2 regions of the Moryella indoligenes genome follow, and region 2 is predicted to be linked to the other one. Evidence: predicted binding sites of a transcription regulator. Region 2 holds the regulator's gene; the other holds the start of a gene.
What was found. Region 2 encodes NrdR, which represses ribonucleotide reductase genes. Its sites were predicted from a motif close to CACAANATNTTGTG; they were not measured.
Positions count from the first base shown of each region.

Region 1 (7,325 bases), on a different contig from region 2:
CGCATCCATGGCAAGCACAAAATCCTCGCCCGGCTTATAGCCTGCGTTGCGGATCGCCGCGAGAATGTGCTCGATGGTGTCCTCGTCGTCCTTTAAGTTCGGTGCAAAGCCACCCTCATCACCGACAGCCGTGGTATTGCCCTCGTCCTTCAGAATCTTCTGAAGCGCATGGAATACCTCGGTGCACCAGCGCAGCCCCTCGCGGAAGGAAGGAGCGCCGACCGGCATGATCATAAACTCCTGCGTGTCAACAGAGTTGGTCGCATGAGCGCCGCCGTTTAAGATATTCATCATCGGAACCGGAAGACGATTCGCATTCGCTCCGCCGAGGAAGCGGTACAGCGGGGTGCCAAGCGCCTCTGCCGCTGCCTTTGCACTCGCGATGGATACAGCGAGAATCGCGTTTGCGCCCAGCTTCGACTTGTTGTCCGTGCCGTCTGCCTTCAGCATGGCAGCATCAACCGCATAGACATTCTGCGGATCCATCCCCCTGATCGCATCACTGATCACGGTATTAATATTCTGGACAGCCGAAGCGACGCCCTTTCCTCCGAACTTTGTCTTGTCGCCGTCTCTCAGCTCAATCGCCTCAAACTCGCCGGTGGAAGCTCCGCTCGGCGCCGCGCCTCTTCCGACCGTGCCGTCCGTCAGAATGACCTCTGCCTCAACCGTGGGATTTCCGCGGGAATCAATAATTTCACGACCTATGACCTTTTCGATTTCCAGATGCTTCATGCTTATCCTCCATTGCTTTCTTTGCTGAACTTCTCCGTGAGCAGCTCTGTCTGCACGCGGTATTTACCTGATTCCAGGCTCTGAGTCTCAGTGGCTTTGTTAATTCTATCACAGTATAGCACAATCCCGCGCATTGTAAAATTATTTCTGAAATTTGACCGGCAAATCTGCACTGTGTTATAATCGCCGGATAAGCATCCTTACTGCACACGTCTTATCAGGGCAGACAGCAAAGCTGCCCGGCAGTTGTTTTTCTTAATTCTATCGCGGAGGCCTTATGCTCACATACTACGGTCCGATTGCACTGATTGTTCTCTCCAATATCGTCTACCATGTCTGTTCCAAGTCTACACCGGAAAATATCAATCCGCTTGCGGCGCTCATTGTGACCTATCTCGTGAGTGCGACTGCCTCTCTGCTGCTCTACTTTGGCCTGAACCGCGGCGGTGATCTCCTGCACGAATACCACGCGCTGAACTGGACCAGCCTGGCACTCGGCGTCTCTCTGGTCGGACTGGAGGCCGGAACCATCTATATGTACAAGGTCGGCTGGAATGTGAGCTCCGGCGAGCTGGTGTATGCCTCCATACTCGCGGTTGTGCTGGTTCTGATCGGCGTCCTCTTCTACCACGAGGCAATCACTCCGAAAAAAATCATGGGTATTCTGGTCTGCATGGTCGGTCTGTATCTTATCAACAGCAACTGAGCGGAGTCACTCCCCGGGTCTTTTCTTTTCTCCGTATCCGGAGAGCACCGGCTTCCCCTGCTTCAGACTCTCCTGTACGTCGATGACGCGCTGGTTGCTGCTGCCGCGGAAGCGTAGGCTCAGATCCTTTTTTGTCCTGTCGAACTCTCCATCCACAAGTATATCTGTCATCTCAAGTATCGCCGCCGTGTCCGAGCTGTGACAGCGGCGATTTGTTTCGTCATTCAGCTCTTCCCAGGTGTAGCCGGAGTAGATCCAGACCGTGGAGTGCGGACTCTCCCGCTTCACCCGCTCCAGAAAGGGCCGCAGCACCGCCTGATTGGAGAGCTCCATGGGCTCCCCGCCGAGCAGAGAGAGCCCGTCAATATAGGAGGGCTTCAGGTTCTCAATGATATCATCCTCCGCCACCCGATCAAAGGGCAGCCCATACTGAAAGTCCCAGGTTTCCTGATTGAAGCACTCCGCGCAGTGATGCGTGCAGCCACTCACAAACAGAGAGATGCGGCAGCCGATGCCATTTGCCATATCTGCGTAAAACACCTGACCATAATTCATATTCTGCTCCTCTTTTCCTTATTCTCTCACAGAGCAGAAAGTTCACTGCCTTCCTGGGAACCCTGTAAGAAATCCCGGAAAGGTTTTCTATAGGATTAAAGAAGAGACCGCTCTCGCGGCCTCCTCTTCCCTCTGCCTTCCGAATCCAAAACAGAGCTCCGGGCAGGCTCTTATTCCGCGGTACTCTTGCAGCCGACCGAGAGCTTCGGGCTGGACACATGAAGCACTCTGTCCCGGATCTCCTGCGTTCTGCCCTGATTCCAGAACTGCGTCCCAATGTAGCCGCAGGTGCGTCTCGCGACAAACATCTTCTCCTGATCGTGGTTTCCGCAGTTCGGGCACTCCCAGATCAGCTTGCCGTTCTCGTTCTCACGGATCTTAATCTCCCCGTCGTAGCCGCAGACCTGGCAGTAATCGCTCTTTGTGTTCAGCTCAGCGTACATGATGTTGTCGTAGATATAGCGCATCACAGAGAGGACAGCCGGAATATTGTTCTGCATATTCGGAACCTCGACATAGCTGATCGCGCCGCCCGGAGAGAGCTTCTGGAACTCCGCCTCAAAGTTCAGCTTCTTGAAGGCGTCGATCTTCTCTGTGACGTGGACGTGATAGCTGTTTGTGATGTAATTCTTATCCGTGACATTCTTGATGATGCCGAAGCGCTTCTGCAGGCACTTTGCAAACTTGTAGGTGGTGGACTCCATCGGCGTCCCGTAGAGAGAATAGCTGATGCGCTCCGCAGCTCTCCACTCCGCACACTTGTCGTTCAGCCGCTTCATGACCGCCAGCGCGAAGGGCTTCGCCTCCGGATCCGTGTGACTCTTTCCGGTCATGCGCATGCACATCTCATAGAGTCCCGCATAGCCGAGAGAGATCGTCGAGTAGTTGTCAAAAAGCAGCCTGTCGATGGTCTCACCCTTCTTGAGGCGCGCCAGCGCGCCGTGCTGCCAGAGTATGGGAGCGACATCGGAGACAGTTCCCATGAGGCGCTCATGGCGGCAGCGCAGGGCTCTGTGGCAGAGCTCCAGGCGCTCGTCCAGTATCTTCCAGAACTTGTCCATATCTCCGTAGGAGGAGCAGGCGACGTCCACGAGGTTGATGGTGACAACACCCTGATTGAAGCGCCCGTAATACTTGTGCGCTCCGTTCTCACCGAGGCCCCTGTCGTCCGGGGTGAGGAAGGAGCGGCAGCCCATGCAGGGATACACATCGCCGTTTTTATATTCCTTCATCTTCTTCGCGGAGATATAGTCCGGAACCAAGCGCCTTGCGGTGCACTCCGCGGCGAGCTCCGTGAGACTCCAGTAGGGTGCGTCCTCTGTGATATTATCCTCATCCAGTACATAGATGAGCTTCGGGAAAGCCGGGGTGATCCAGACTCCCTTTTCATTCTTCACGCCGCGCATTCTCTGTAACAGAACCTCACGGATGATGGCGGCAAGGTCATCTCTGGTTCTTCCCTCCGGCACCTCGTCAAGATACATGAACATTGTGACAAAGGGCGCCTGCCCGTTGCAGGTCATAAGCGTGATGAGCTGATACTGAATTGTCTGAATTCCGCTGCGGATTTCCTCTGCGAGACGGCGCTCCACAATCTTCGAGATAATCGCATCATCCGTGGACTCCCCGCAGAGCTCCCGCTCCTCCAGCACTGCCTTGCGGATCTTCTGACGGCTCACGTCCACAAAGGGCGCGAGATGCGAGAGTGTGAAGGACTGACCGCCGTACTGATTGGAAGCGACCTGCGCCACAATCTGCGTGGTGACATTGCAGGCAGTGAAAAAGCTGTGCGGACGCTCAATCAGAGTCTCACTGATGACCGTTCCGTTCTGCAGCATATCCTCCAGATTGATGAGATCGCAGTTGTGCTCCCGCTGCGCATAGTAGTCGGAATCGTGAAAGTGGATGATGCCCTGCTCATGCGCGGAGACGATCTCCTGCGGCAGCAGAATTCGCTTTGTGAGGTCCTTGGATACCTCGCCCGCCATGTAGTCGCGCTGCGTGGAATTGATGACCGGATTCTTGTTGGAATTCTCCTGCTTGACCTCCTCATTTGCCTGATCAATCAGCGAGAGTATTCCCTCATCTGTCGTATTCGCCTTTCTGGCGAGGTTCCGCCTGTAGCGATAGCGGATATACTTCTGCGCGACCTCAAAGCCGCGCATCTCCATGATGCCCGTCTCGACCATCTCCTGAATGTCCTCGACATTGACCGCGTGCGTAGTTCTTGCCACCTCACCCGCAATCTTGTCTGCGATGGCCTGAATCTGATAGACATTCAGCTGATGAATGCGATCCACCTCCTTATTGGCGGCATCAATCGCATTGACAATCTTCATCACATCAAAGCTTACTTCCTGACCGTTTCTCTTGATGACATTGGTTTTTACGCTTGTCTCCATTGCTCTCCCCCTGTCCTGCGCCAAAGGAGCTCCCTTCAGCGAAGCCGACCTGCTCTAGATACTAAATATAGTGTATACCTCCCTGCAGAGGCCTTATATTTTGTGCTTCCTCATCATACCGCAGTTGTCATAAAATAGAAATAGGCATTTTTCTACAAACTTCCAGGCTATTTTTCTCTGTTTCTACCATATGTAGTGATTGTTTGTTTTTGTGGAACTATATATGTGGTATGCGGCAGGTCTCAGTATAGCACAGAGGAAAGGGGAAAACGAGGGTAATAATGACCAAATTCCGCAGGCTCAATGCTGCGGATTGTGATTGCCGGCCTCTGACTTCACAGCCTCCAGCTCAACAAAGAAGCGCACACCTCCCGGACAGTTTTCAACACCATAGGGCATCCCGTGCGCCTCCATGATCGCCTTTACAATGGAGAGCCCGATCCCGCTTCCTCCATATGTGCGGGAATGCGCCTTATCAACCTTGTAGAACTTATCCCAGAGGTGGGGGAGATCCTCCTCCGGGATGCTGCTGCCTGTGTTGTATACAGCCAGGCGGATACGCTCCCCGCGGGGCTCCACAGAGACAGCTATGCTTCCGCCCTCATTTACGTGGTGCAGCGCATTGCTTATATAATTTGTCAGCACCTCCTCGATCTTAAATTCATCCGCATTTACCAGCACCGGGACGCGCAGCTCCTGCTCCCCTGAGACGGCATTGACAAAAGAAGCCCTGACCGAAGCGCCCTGATTCTCCGCCATCATTTTTGTGGCGTGAAGCACGCCGCGCACCAGCTCCGTCAGATCGAAATTCTCTCTGGAGAGCTCCGGGGCACCGGATTCCAGCTTGGAGAGCGTGAGCAGCTGCTTCACAAGACTGTTCATCTTGCCCGCCTCATCAATGATGACATTCAGATAATATCTTCTGTTCTCCGGATCCTCGCAGACTCCGTCGTCCAGGCCCTCCGCATAGCCCTGAATCAGCGCAATCGGCGTCTTCAGCTCGTGCGAGACATTGGCAATAAAGGCCTTCCGCATCTCATCGATTTCCTCCTTGCGGCGGATATCCTCCTGCAGCTCTGCATTGGCCTCCTTCAGCTTTCGTATGGTCTCCTCAAGCTTCTCTGCCATTGCATTCATATTGCTGCCGAGCACGCCGATCTCATCCCTGCTCTTCCCGCAGTAGCGCTCGCTGAAATCCAGTCCGCCCATCTTCTTCGAGAGCGCCGCAAGGCGCTGGATGGGCCGCGTGATCTGCCGCGTCATAAAGAAGACCATCAGAGCACCCACCAGAAGTATGAGCAGCCCGATGTAACCCAGGAAGCGATTGGCCAGAATCACACTCTCCTTCAGATTGGAGACCGGCGTCGTCATGAGCAGCATGGTCTGGTTGTCGCCACAGTACGCAAAGCAGTCGATATTGACCGCATCGCTCTCATCGTCATAGGCGCTGATGATCGTGTAGTTCTCCGTCTGCGCCAGCACGGCGGTCTGTGTGCGGAAGCTTCCGTTGAACAGGTACTTCTGCGCGCGGCGGAACAGATAGCTTCTGCCCCGCTCGGTGGATTGCAGCAGACTGGAATCCGCGGAATCCATCACCGCGATCGTAATATTATAGATATCGGAATATGCGTTCAGAATCTGCGAAATGCGTGTGCTCCTGTTGCCGTTCCGCATGACTTCCGTATTAATGCTCGCGTATGCCCGCTCGATATCCTTCACCTTCTGTGCCCGGTAAAAGCCCTCAAGCCCCCAGGTGTTCAGAATAAAGGCAATTCCGACCAGCACCGCCAGCACTGAGAAGATCAGGCAGGTGAAGCGCACCCATATGGAATGTCTCATTGCTTACGCCTTCTCCCCCTTGCCGCCATCCTCCGGCTCGAACTTGTAGCCCATGCCCCAGATGGTCTTTATGAGGCTGCCCTTCTCCCCCATCTTGGCCCGCAGCTTTTTCACATGCGTGTCGATGGTTCTCGCATCCCCAAAGTAATCATAATTCCATACATTGTTCAGTATCTTCTCTCTTGAGAGGGCAATGCCCCTGTTCTCCATAAAATAGCTCAGCAGCTCAAATTCCTTGTAGCTCAGCTCAATCGGCCTCCCGTCAATCTTCACCTCATGTGCCGCCTTATCGATCGTGATGCCGGCGCAGCTTAAGCCGCTCTCCGTCCCGTCTCCCTGCGTCCTGCGAAGGATCGCCTCGACGCGTGCCACCAGTATCTTCGGGCTGAAGGGCTTCGAGATATACTCATCCACGCCGAGCTGAAAGCCCTGCAGCTCATCCCGCTCCTCCGAGCGCGCCGTCAGCATGATAATCGGAAGCCGAGAGTAGCGCCGCACCTCCTTCAGCACCTCCCAGCCATCCATCTTCGGCATCATGACATCCAGAAGAATGAGGTCGATGCTCCGGTCTGCCATGAATAACTCCACCGCCTCCTCGCCATCACCTGCCTCCAGCACGGTATATCCCTTCGCACTCAGAAAGTCCCGCACAAGCTTCCGCATCCTCGGCTCATCATCTACCACCAGTATTCTTGCGCTGTCCATTTCATACCTCCGACCATAAAGTCTCCCTCTTCTCTCAAAGCAAAGAGTACAGAGCGCTCTCTGCGGCTGATACGCACAGGCGTTTCAAACAAAAAGAACAGGGAGACGCAGCTCTTCTGCATTTCCCTGTCATTTTAACAAATCATGTGGGGCAATTCTACTTTTTCACAGAAGTATCACAATCCGGCACCGCTCACTCCGCCTGTCTGTAGCAGATCGAGAGCTCATCCAGCTGCTTCTGCTCCACCGTATCCGGTGCATTCATCATGAGATCCGATGCGTCCTTCACCTTCGGGAATGCAATCACATCGCGTATGGTGTCCGCTCCCACCATGAGCATGGCAAGACGATCCAGACCATAGGCCAGTCCTGCGTGCGGCGGC
Region 1 covers NZ_JAUSTO010000011.1:24,517-31,841, reverse strand. Annotated here, with positions in the region: gene eno (phosphopyruvate hydratase) at 1-735, opposite strand, end outside; gene J2S20_RS08725 (EamA family transporter) at 1,013-1,441, shown strand; gene nrdG (anaerobic ribonucleoside-triphosphate reductase activating protein) at 1,448-1,996, opposite strand; gene nrdD (anaerobic ribonucleoside-triphosphate reductase) at 2,167-4,398, opposite strand; gene J2S20_RS08710 (sensor histidine kinase) at 4,699-6,237, opposite strand; gene J2S20_RS08705 (response regulator transcription factor) at 6,241-6,942, opposite strand; gene aspS (aspartate--tRNA ligase) at 7,136-7,325, opposite strand, start outside.
Region 1: a site for NrdR is predicted at 4,583-4,596, ahead of nrdD (anaerobic ribonucleoside-triphosphate reductase). Genes of this name have one in related genera too.

Region 2 (7,325 bases):
AGCGGCGCACCTTCGCCATCATCAGTCACCCGGATGCGGGCAAGACGACGCTCACGGAGAAACTGTTGCTCTACGGAGGGGCGATCAATCTCGCGGGCTCCGTAAAGGGCAAGAAGACCGCAAAATTTGCGGTCAGTGACTGGATGGACATTGAGAAGGAGAGAGGCATCTCTGTCACCTCCTCGGTGCTGCAGTTCAGTTATGAGGGGTATTGCATCAATATTCTGGACACGCCGGGACATCAGGACTTCTCGGAGGATACCTACCGAACGCTGATGGCGGCGGATTCTGCGGTTATGGTGATCGACGCGGGCAAGGGTGTCGAGGCACAGACCCGGAAGCTCTTCAAGGTCTGCACCCTGCGGCACATTCCGATCTTTACCTTTATCAACAAGATGGACCGCGAGGCGCGGGATCCCTTTGAGCTCATGGACGAGATCGAGGAGCTGCTCGGTATTCGCACCTGTCCCGTGAACTGGCCCATCGGCTGCGGAAAGAATTTCAAGGGGGTCTATGACCGCAGACAGCGGGAGATCACCTCCTTCCATGCGTCACATGCGGGGATGCAGGAGATCGCGACGGAGAGCTGGTCTGTGGACGCACCGGAGCTCGGACAGAGAATCGGCGAGGACTATAAGGCTCAGCTCATGGAGGAGATCGAGCTGCTGGACGGCGCAAGCGACGAGCTGGATATGGAGCGCGTCGGCAGAGGAGATCTGACTCCGGTGTTCTTCGGCTCTGCACTTACAAACTTCGGCGTTGAGACCTTTCTGGAGCACTTCCTGAAGATGACCTCTGCGCCGCTTGGCAGAAGGACGAAGCAGGGGGAGGTGCAGCCGATGCGAGACGATTTCTTCTCCGCCTTTGTCTTTAAGATCCAGGCCAATATGAACCGGGCGCACCGCGACCGCATTGCCTTCATGCGCATCTGTTCCGGCGAGTACGATGCCGGAATGGAGGTGACACATGTGCAGGGCGGCAGAAAGATCAGACTGAACCAGTCCACGCAGATGATGGCGGATGAGAGGAAGATCGTCGAGAGGGCCTATGCGGGAGATATCATCGGCGTCTTCGATCCGGGTATCTTTGCGATCGGAGACACGCTGACCGATGCGCGGGAGACAGTTGAGTTCGAGGGGATTCCGACCTTTGCGCCGGAGCACTTCGCGCGGCTGCGTCAGGTAGACACCATGAAGCGGAAGCAGTTCACAAAGGGAGTCTATCAGATTGCGCAGGAGGGAGCCATCCAGATCTTTCAGGAGCGGAATACCGGAATGGAGGAGATCATCGTGGGGGCGGTCGGCGTGCTGCAGTTTGATGTGCTGACGCACCGCCTGAAGCAGGAGTACAATGTCGAGGTGCGTCTGGATCAGCTGCCCTATGAATATATCCGCTGGATCGAGAATCCGCAGGAGGTCGATCCGGATCGTATTCAGGGTACAAGCGATATGAAGCTCATACAGAACCTGAAGGGCGACCCGCTGCTTCTCTTCAGTCATGAGTGGAGCGTGCGTATGGTTGAGGACAGAAATCCGGGACTGAAGCTCTCGGAATTCGGCAGAAATTAGAGAGGGAGCGCTGTATGGACGAATTTATGGAGCTTGAGGAGGGCCCGGTGAGCGGGGATGATCTGATCGCTGAGCTGCCGAATCTGTATCCGGAGACAGTGGATTTTCTGAACAGCCTCGGGATGCACTGTATCGGCTGCGCCGCCTCACAGTATGAGACGGTGCGAGAGGCCTGCCGCGTGCATGGTCTGCATCCGGGCAAGGTAGTACGGGAGCTGAACCGCATCATCACGGGCGGCTGAGAAAGAGCTGCGGGGATCTCTTCCCGGGGCAGCGAGGTCATAGTAAGGAGCACAGGAGCTGACAGGAGGTTTGTATGAAATGCCCATTCTGTAACGCTGCGGACACAAGAGTCATTGATTCAAGGCCGGCGGACGACAACGCATCCATACGTCGGAGAAGACAGTGCGAGAGCTGCGGAAAGCGCTTCACTACCTATGAGAAGCTGGAGACCATGCCTCTCATGATCATCAAGAAGGACAATTCGAGGGAAGCCTATGACAGGGCGAAGATCGAGGCGGGCATCATCCGCTCCTGTCACAAGCGCCCGGTGTCCTCGCTCCAGATCAGTGCGATCACAGATGCGATTGAGACGGCGCTCTTTAACCGTGAGGAGCGGGAGCTTCCATCCTCTGTGATCGGGGAGATGGTCATGGACAAGCTGAAGGATCTGGATCCTGTGGCCTATGTCCGCTTTGCCTCGGTCTATCGGGAGTTCAAGGATGTGAACACCTTCATGGCGGAGCTCGCAAAGCTCCTGCAGCATCAGGAGCAGTCATGAATCCCTTCTTTCCGGAGCGAAGCTTTGAGAGCGTATATGCGCTGCCCTTTGCAGAGCTCTATGAGGAGGGACTTCGCGGCATTGTCTTTGATATCGATAATACGCTGGTTCCGCCGGATGCCCCGGCGGATGAGCGGAGCAGGGAGCTCGTTAGACGGTTGAGAGCGCTTGGTTTTCGCATATGCCTCGTGTCGAATAACCGGGGGCCGCGGGTGCAAAGCTTCGCGGAGGAATTGGGACTGCCCTTTGTGGCGAAGGCTCTGAAGCCCCGGCGCTATGGTTATCGCCGCGCGATGCGCATCATGAGGACGCGTCCGGAGGAGACGGTCTCTGTCGGCGATCAGCTCTTCACGGATATCTGGGGGGCCAATCGCACAGGGATGCACAGCGTACTGGTTGCGCCGATGGAGCGGAGAGAGGAGTTGCAGATCCGGTTTAAGCGGCTCATTGAGCGCCCCTTTCTTCATGCCTACAGGAGGGCGGAGCAGAGGAGAGGAGGAACACGCGGATGATGTCGGCAAACACGCTGGTCTGCGGTCTGATTGCAAATCCCATCGGACACAGTCTGTCACCACTCCTGCATAATACGCTCGCGGAGCGTATGGGGGTGGATCTCGCCTACCTTCCCTTTCCGGTCAGGGAGGCAGAGCGCCTTGGAGAGGCCGTACACGGCGCGTATGCGCTGGGAATACGGGGACTGAATGTGACTGTGCCCTATAAGATGGCAGTGCTCCCCTTCCTCTGCGGACTGGACAGAGCGGCAGAACAGATCGGTGCGGTGAATACGCTGCTGCGGACAGATCAGGGATATCTTGGCTGCAATACGGATCTTCCCGGCATGGAGCGCCTTCTGAAGCGGGAGGGCATCTCGCTCAGGGGAGAGCCGGTGCTCCTGCTCGGGGCAGGCGGCGCGGCGCGGGCCATTGCTGTCATGGCGGCCTTGCACGGCGCCTCAGAGCTCACCGTACTGAACAGGAGCGCGGAGCGGGCTGAACAGTTTGTCTCAGAGCTTCAATCCCGTTTTCCGGGCACCTGCTTTACGGCAGCCGGGCTTGACGGCTGGCGGGAGCTTTCCCGGCAGGACTATATTGCCTTTCAGTGCAGCAGTGTCGGAATGTATCCGTACACGGAAAAAAGCCTTATTCCGGAGACGGACTTTTATCATAAGCTCCGCTGCGGCGTGGATCTGATCTACACACCCTCAGAGACAGAGTTCATGCGGCGTCTCTCGGCAGCAGGGAGGGAGGCCCTTGGCGGTCTTGATATGCTGCTGTATCAGGGCGTGCTCTCCTTTGAGCTGTGGACAGGGCGCTCTGTGCCGGAAGCGCTCTGCGCGGAGCTTCGCGCCTGTCTTCAGAGGGAGCTCTCGCGGCGGGAGAGGGAGTAAAACAAAGAGCCGTATCGCCTGTACTCCGTAAAAATCTTTCCTGCTGGATGCAAAACGCCAGAAAGGGCTTGCCTCCGCTCCCGCTATACTGTAAAATAGCTGTGAAAAAATGGCAAAAATACAAAGAATAACTTCAAGCAGAGAAATGATGGTGTTTCTGTGCCTGATTATGTAAAACAAGGAGGAGTTATCTTATGGTTTCAGCAGGTGATTTCAGAAACGGCATCACACTGGAGATTGAGGGTGCGGTGTATCAGATTGTTGAGTTTCAGCACGTAAAGCCGGGAAAGGGCGCTGCCTTTGTCCGCACAAAGATCAGAAACGTCATGTCCGGTGCTGTGACGGAGCGCACCTTCCGTCCGACAGAGAAGTTCCCGACTGCAAGAATCGATCGCGTCGAGATGCAGTACCTGTATGCAGACGGAGATATGTTCAACTTCATGAACACCGAGACCTACGACCAGATTTCCCTGAACAAGGATCTCATCGGCGACACGCTGAAGTTCGTCAAGGAGAATGATATGGTCAAGGTTGTCTCCTACAACGGCAATGTCTTTTCCGTTGAGCCGCCGCTTTTTGTTGAGCTGGAGATCACGGATACGGAGCCGGGCTTTGCAGGAAATACCGCGACCGGTGCGCAGAAGCCTGCTACGGTCGAGACCGGTGCGCAGATCTCTGTTCCGCTCTTTATCGGAATCGGAGACAAGGTGAAGATCGACACACGCACAGGAGAGTATCTCGGAAGAGCGTAATTGTCCGACTGAAATTGCCGGGGCAGCCCCTGTTTATGGGACTGCCTCTTATTTGTCCCGGGCGTGAGCTGTATCAATCCGGGAGAAGCATCCTGTTTCCGGAGCCCCGGGAGGAGAGATTTCGGTTCTGTCTCAGGTGAGAGCAGATGAGAAGGAGAGTAGTGAGATGGAGACAATACTTGAACAGATGAATGCTGCAGTTCAGAATGCATTTTCTGACTGCGGATTTGAGAATGATTATGCCAAGGTACAGGTATCAAACCGCCCGGATCTCTGCGAGTATCAGTGCAACAGCGCCATGGCGGTTGCGAAGCGGGCAGGGAAGAAACCGATCGATGTTGCAACGCAGGTCGCGGCGGAGCTTGAGAAGAGCGGACTCTTCTCAGAGGTCAGCGCTGTGATGCCGGGCTTTATCAACCTGAAGCTGAGACCGGAGCTCCTGTGCAGGAGCGTTCAGCTCATGGCAGAGGATCCGAAGTGCGGGGCGAGAATGGACTCAGAGCGCACCATCATGGTGGATTACGGCGGAGCAAATGTCGCAAAGCCGCTGCATGTCGGACATCTTCGCTCTGCCATCATCGGAGAGGCGCTGAAACGTATGGGCGCCTTTTTCGGGAACCGCATGATCGGCGATGTGCACCTCGGCGACTGGGGGCTCCAGATGGGACTCATCATTGAGGAGCTGAGGCTCAGGAAACCGGAGCTCCCGTACTTTGATCCGGCATTTCAGGGGACTTATCCCTCTGAGCCGCCCTTTACCATAGGCGATCTGGAGGAGATCTATCCGACTGCCTCGAAGCGCGCAAAGGAGGATGCCGCCTTTGCTGAGAAGGCACACGAGGCGACTCTCATGCTGCAGAGCGGCGCGCCCGCTTACCGCGCGCTCTGGAAGCACATTCTCTCTGTCTCCGTGAGAGATCTTGAAAAAAACTACAGCGCGCTGAATGTCTCCTTTGAGCTGTGGAAGGGAGAGTCGGACGCACAGCCCTTTATTCCGGGACTGTTGAAGGAGCTGGAGGAGAGCGGTGTGGCCCGTATGTCCGAGGGCGCTCTGGTGGTCGACATCGCCGAGCCGGATGACTCGAAGGAACTTCCTCCCTGTATAGTCCGAAAGTCAGACGGTGCGGCGCTCTATGCGACCAGCGATCTCGCGACGCTGATCGACAGAGAGCAGAGCTACGGGCCGGATCTCTATATCTATATTGCGGACAAGCGTCAGGAGCTGCACTACACGCAGTTCTTCCGCGTGGCGCGAAGAGCCGGCATCATCCCGCCGGAGCATGAGCTGAAATATATCGGCTTCGGAACCATGAACGGTAAGGACGGAAAGCCCTTTAAGACGAGGGACGGCGGCGTGATGCGTCTTGAGACCCTGATAAAGGAGATACGCGAGGCAGTCTATCAGAGAATTGCTGAAAATCCGGATATTCCGGAGGAGGAGGCGAGGGAGACCTCCCGCATTGTGGCGCTCGCAGCATTGAAGTACGGAGATCTCTCAAATCAGGCTGCGAAGGATTATGTATTCGATATTGAGCGCTTTGCCTCCTTTGAGGGCAACACCGGACCTTACATTTTATATACGGCGGTGCGCATCAAGTCGATTTTAAAGAAATATCTCGCGGCGGGCGGCACAGCAGTGAGGCCTTCAGACCTGAGGGCTGCGGAGAGTCCGGTAGAAAAAGCACTCTTTCTGGAGCTCGCACGCTATGCAGAAACGGTTGAGGGGGCATGGAAGGAGCTGGCGCCGCACCGCATCTGCCAGTATCTGTACACAGTGGCGAACAGCTTCAATTCCTTCTATCACGAGGTGCGTATTCTTGCGGAGGAGAATGAGGAGAAGAAGCGCGCTTATCTTGCGCTGATTCAGAGCACAGAGGCCGTTCTGGAGAGCTGCCTCACAATGCTTGGCATGGAAGTACCGGAAAGGATGTAAGCGAATGCGTCAGAGTCCAGCACAGAAAAATCAGGGAGTCCTGATCCTGCTTCTCACAGCTTTCATCTGGGGGCTCGCCTTTGTGGCACAGTCCGTGGCGATGGATCATATCGGCCCGATGAGCTTCTGCGCTGCCCGTTTCTTTCTGAGCGGCTTTGTCTTGATTCCTGTGATCTGGCTGCGGCGGCACATGGGCTGGGATGAATTGAGAAGCAGCGGAAGAGGAAGGCGCGCAGCTCTTCGAAGAGAAGGTATGATTGGCGGTCTGATCTGCGGTGTGTTTTTATTCTTTGCGGCAGCAGTTCAGCAGATTGGTGTCAAATATACGACGGCGGGGAAGGCCGGCTTTCTCACGGCGCTCTATATCATAGTTGTGCCGATTTACAGCATCGCGCTCGGAAGGCGTCCGGCGCGTAAGGTAGGAGTTGCGGCTGTGATCGCCATGGTCGGAATGTATCTGCTCTGTATTGAGGGGCGCCTCGGACTGTCAAAGGGAGATGCCTACTGCCTGCTCTGTGCGCTGCTTTTTCCCTTTCAAATACTGGCTCTGGATTACTATGTGCAGCGGACGGATGCGGTCTTCCTTTCCTGTCTTGAGTTTTTGACGGTTGGGTTTCTTTCCCTCGTCTTTGCCCTGCTCTTTGAGACGGCAGATATCGCTTCTCTGCGGGCGGCTCTGATTCCGATCCTCTATGCAGGAGTTCTGAGCGGTGCCGTCGGCTACACCCTGCAGGGGGTGGGGCAGCAAAAGCTTCAGAATCCTTCTGCGGCGACGCTGATTATGAGTCTTGAGGCAGTCTTTGCAGTGTTGGTGGGGTGGCTTGTGATGGGGCAGACACTCTCACCGCGTAAAATTTTGGGCTGTGTCATTATGTTTGCGGCCATCGCGCTCGCACAGCTGTGA
Region 2 covers NZ_JAUSTO010000003.1:64,766-72,090, reverse strand. Annotated here, with positions in the region: gene J2S20_RS03110 (peptide chain release factor 3) at 1-1,568, shown strand, start outside; gene J2S20_RS03105 (DUF1858 domain-containing protein) at 1,583-1,810, shown strand; gene nrdR (transcriptional regulator NrdR) at 1,885-2,349, shown strand; gene J2S20_RS03095 (YqeG family HAD IIIA-type phosphatase) at 2,346-2,861, shown strand; gene J2S20_RS03090 (shikimate dehydrogenase family protein) at 2,858-3,736, shown strand; gene efp (elongation factor P) at 3,931-4,488, shown strand; gene argS (arginine--tRNA ligase) at 4,655-6,421, shown strand; gene J2S20_RS03075 (DMT family transporter) at 6,426-7,325, shown strand.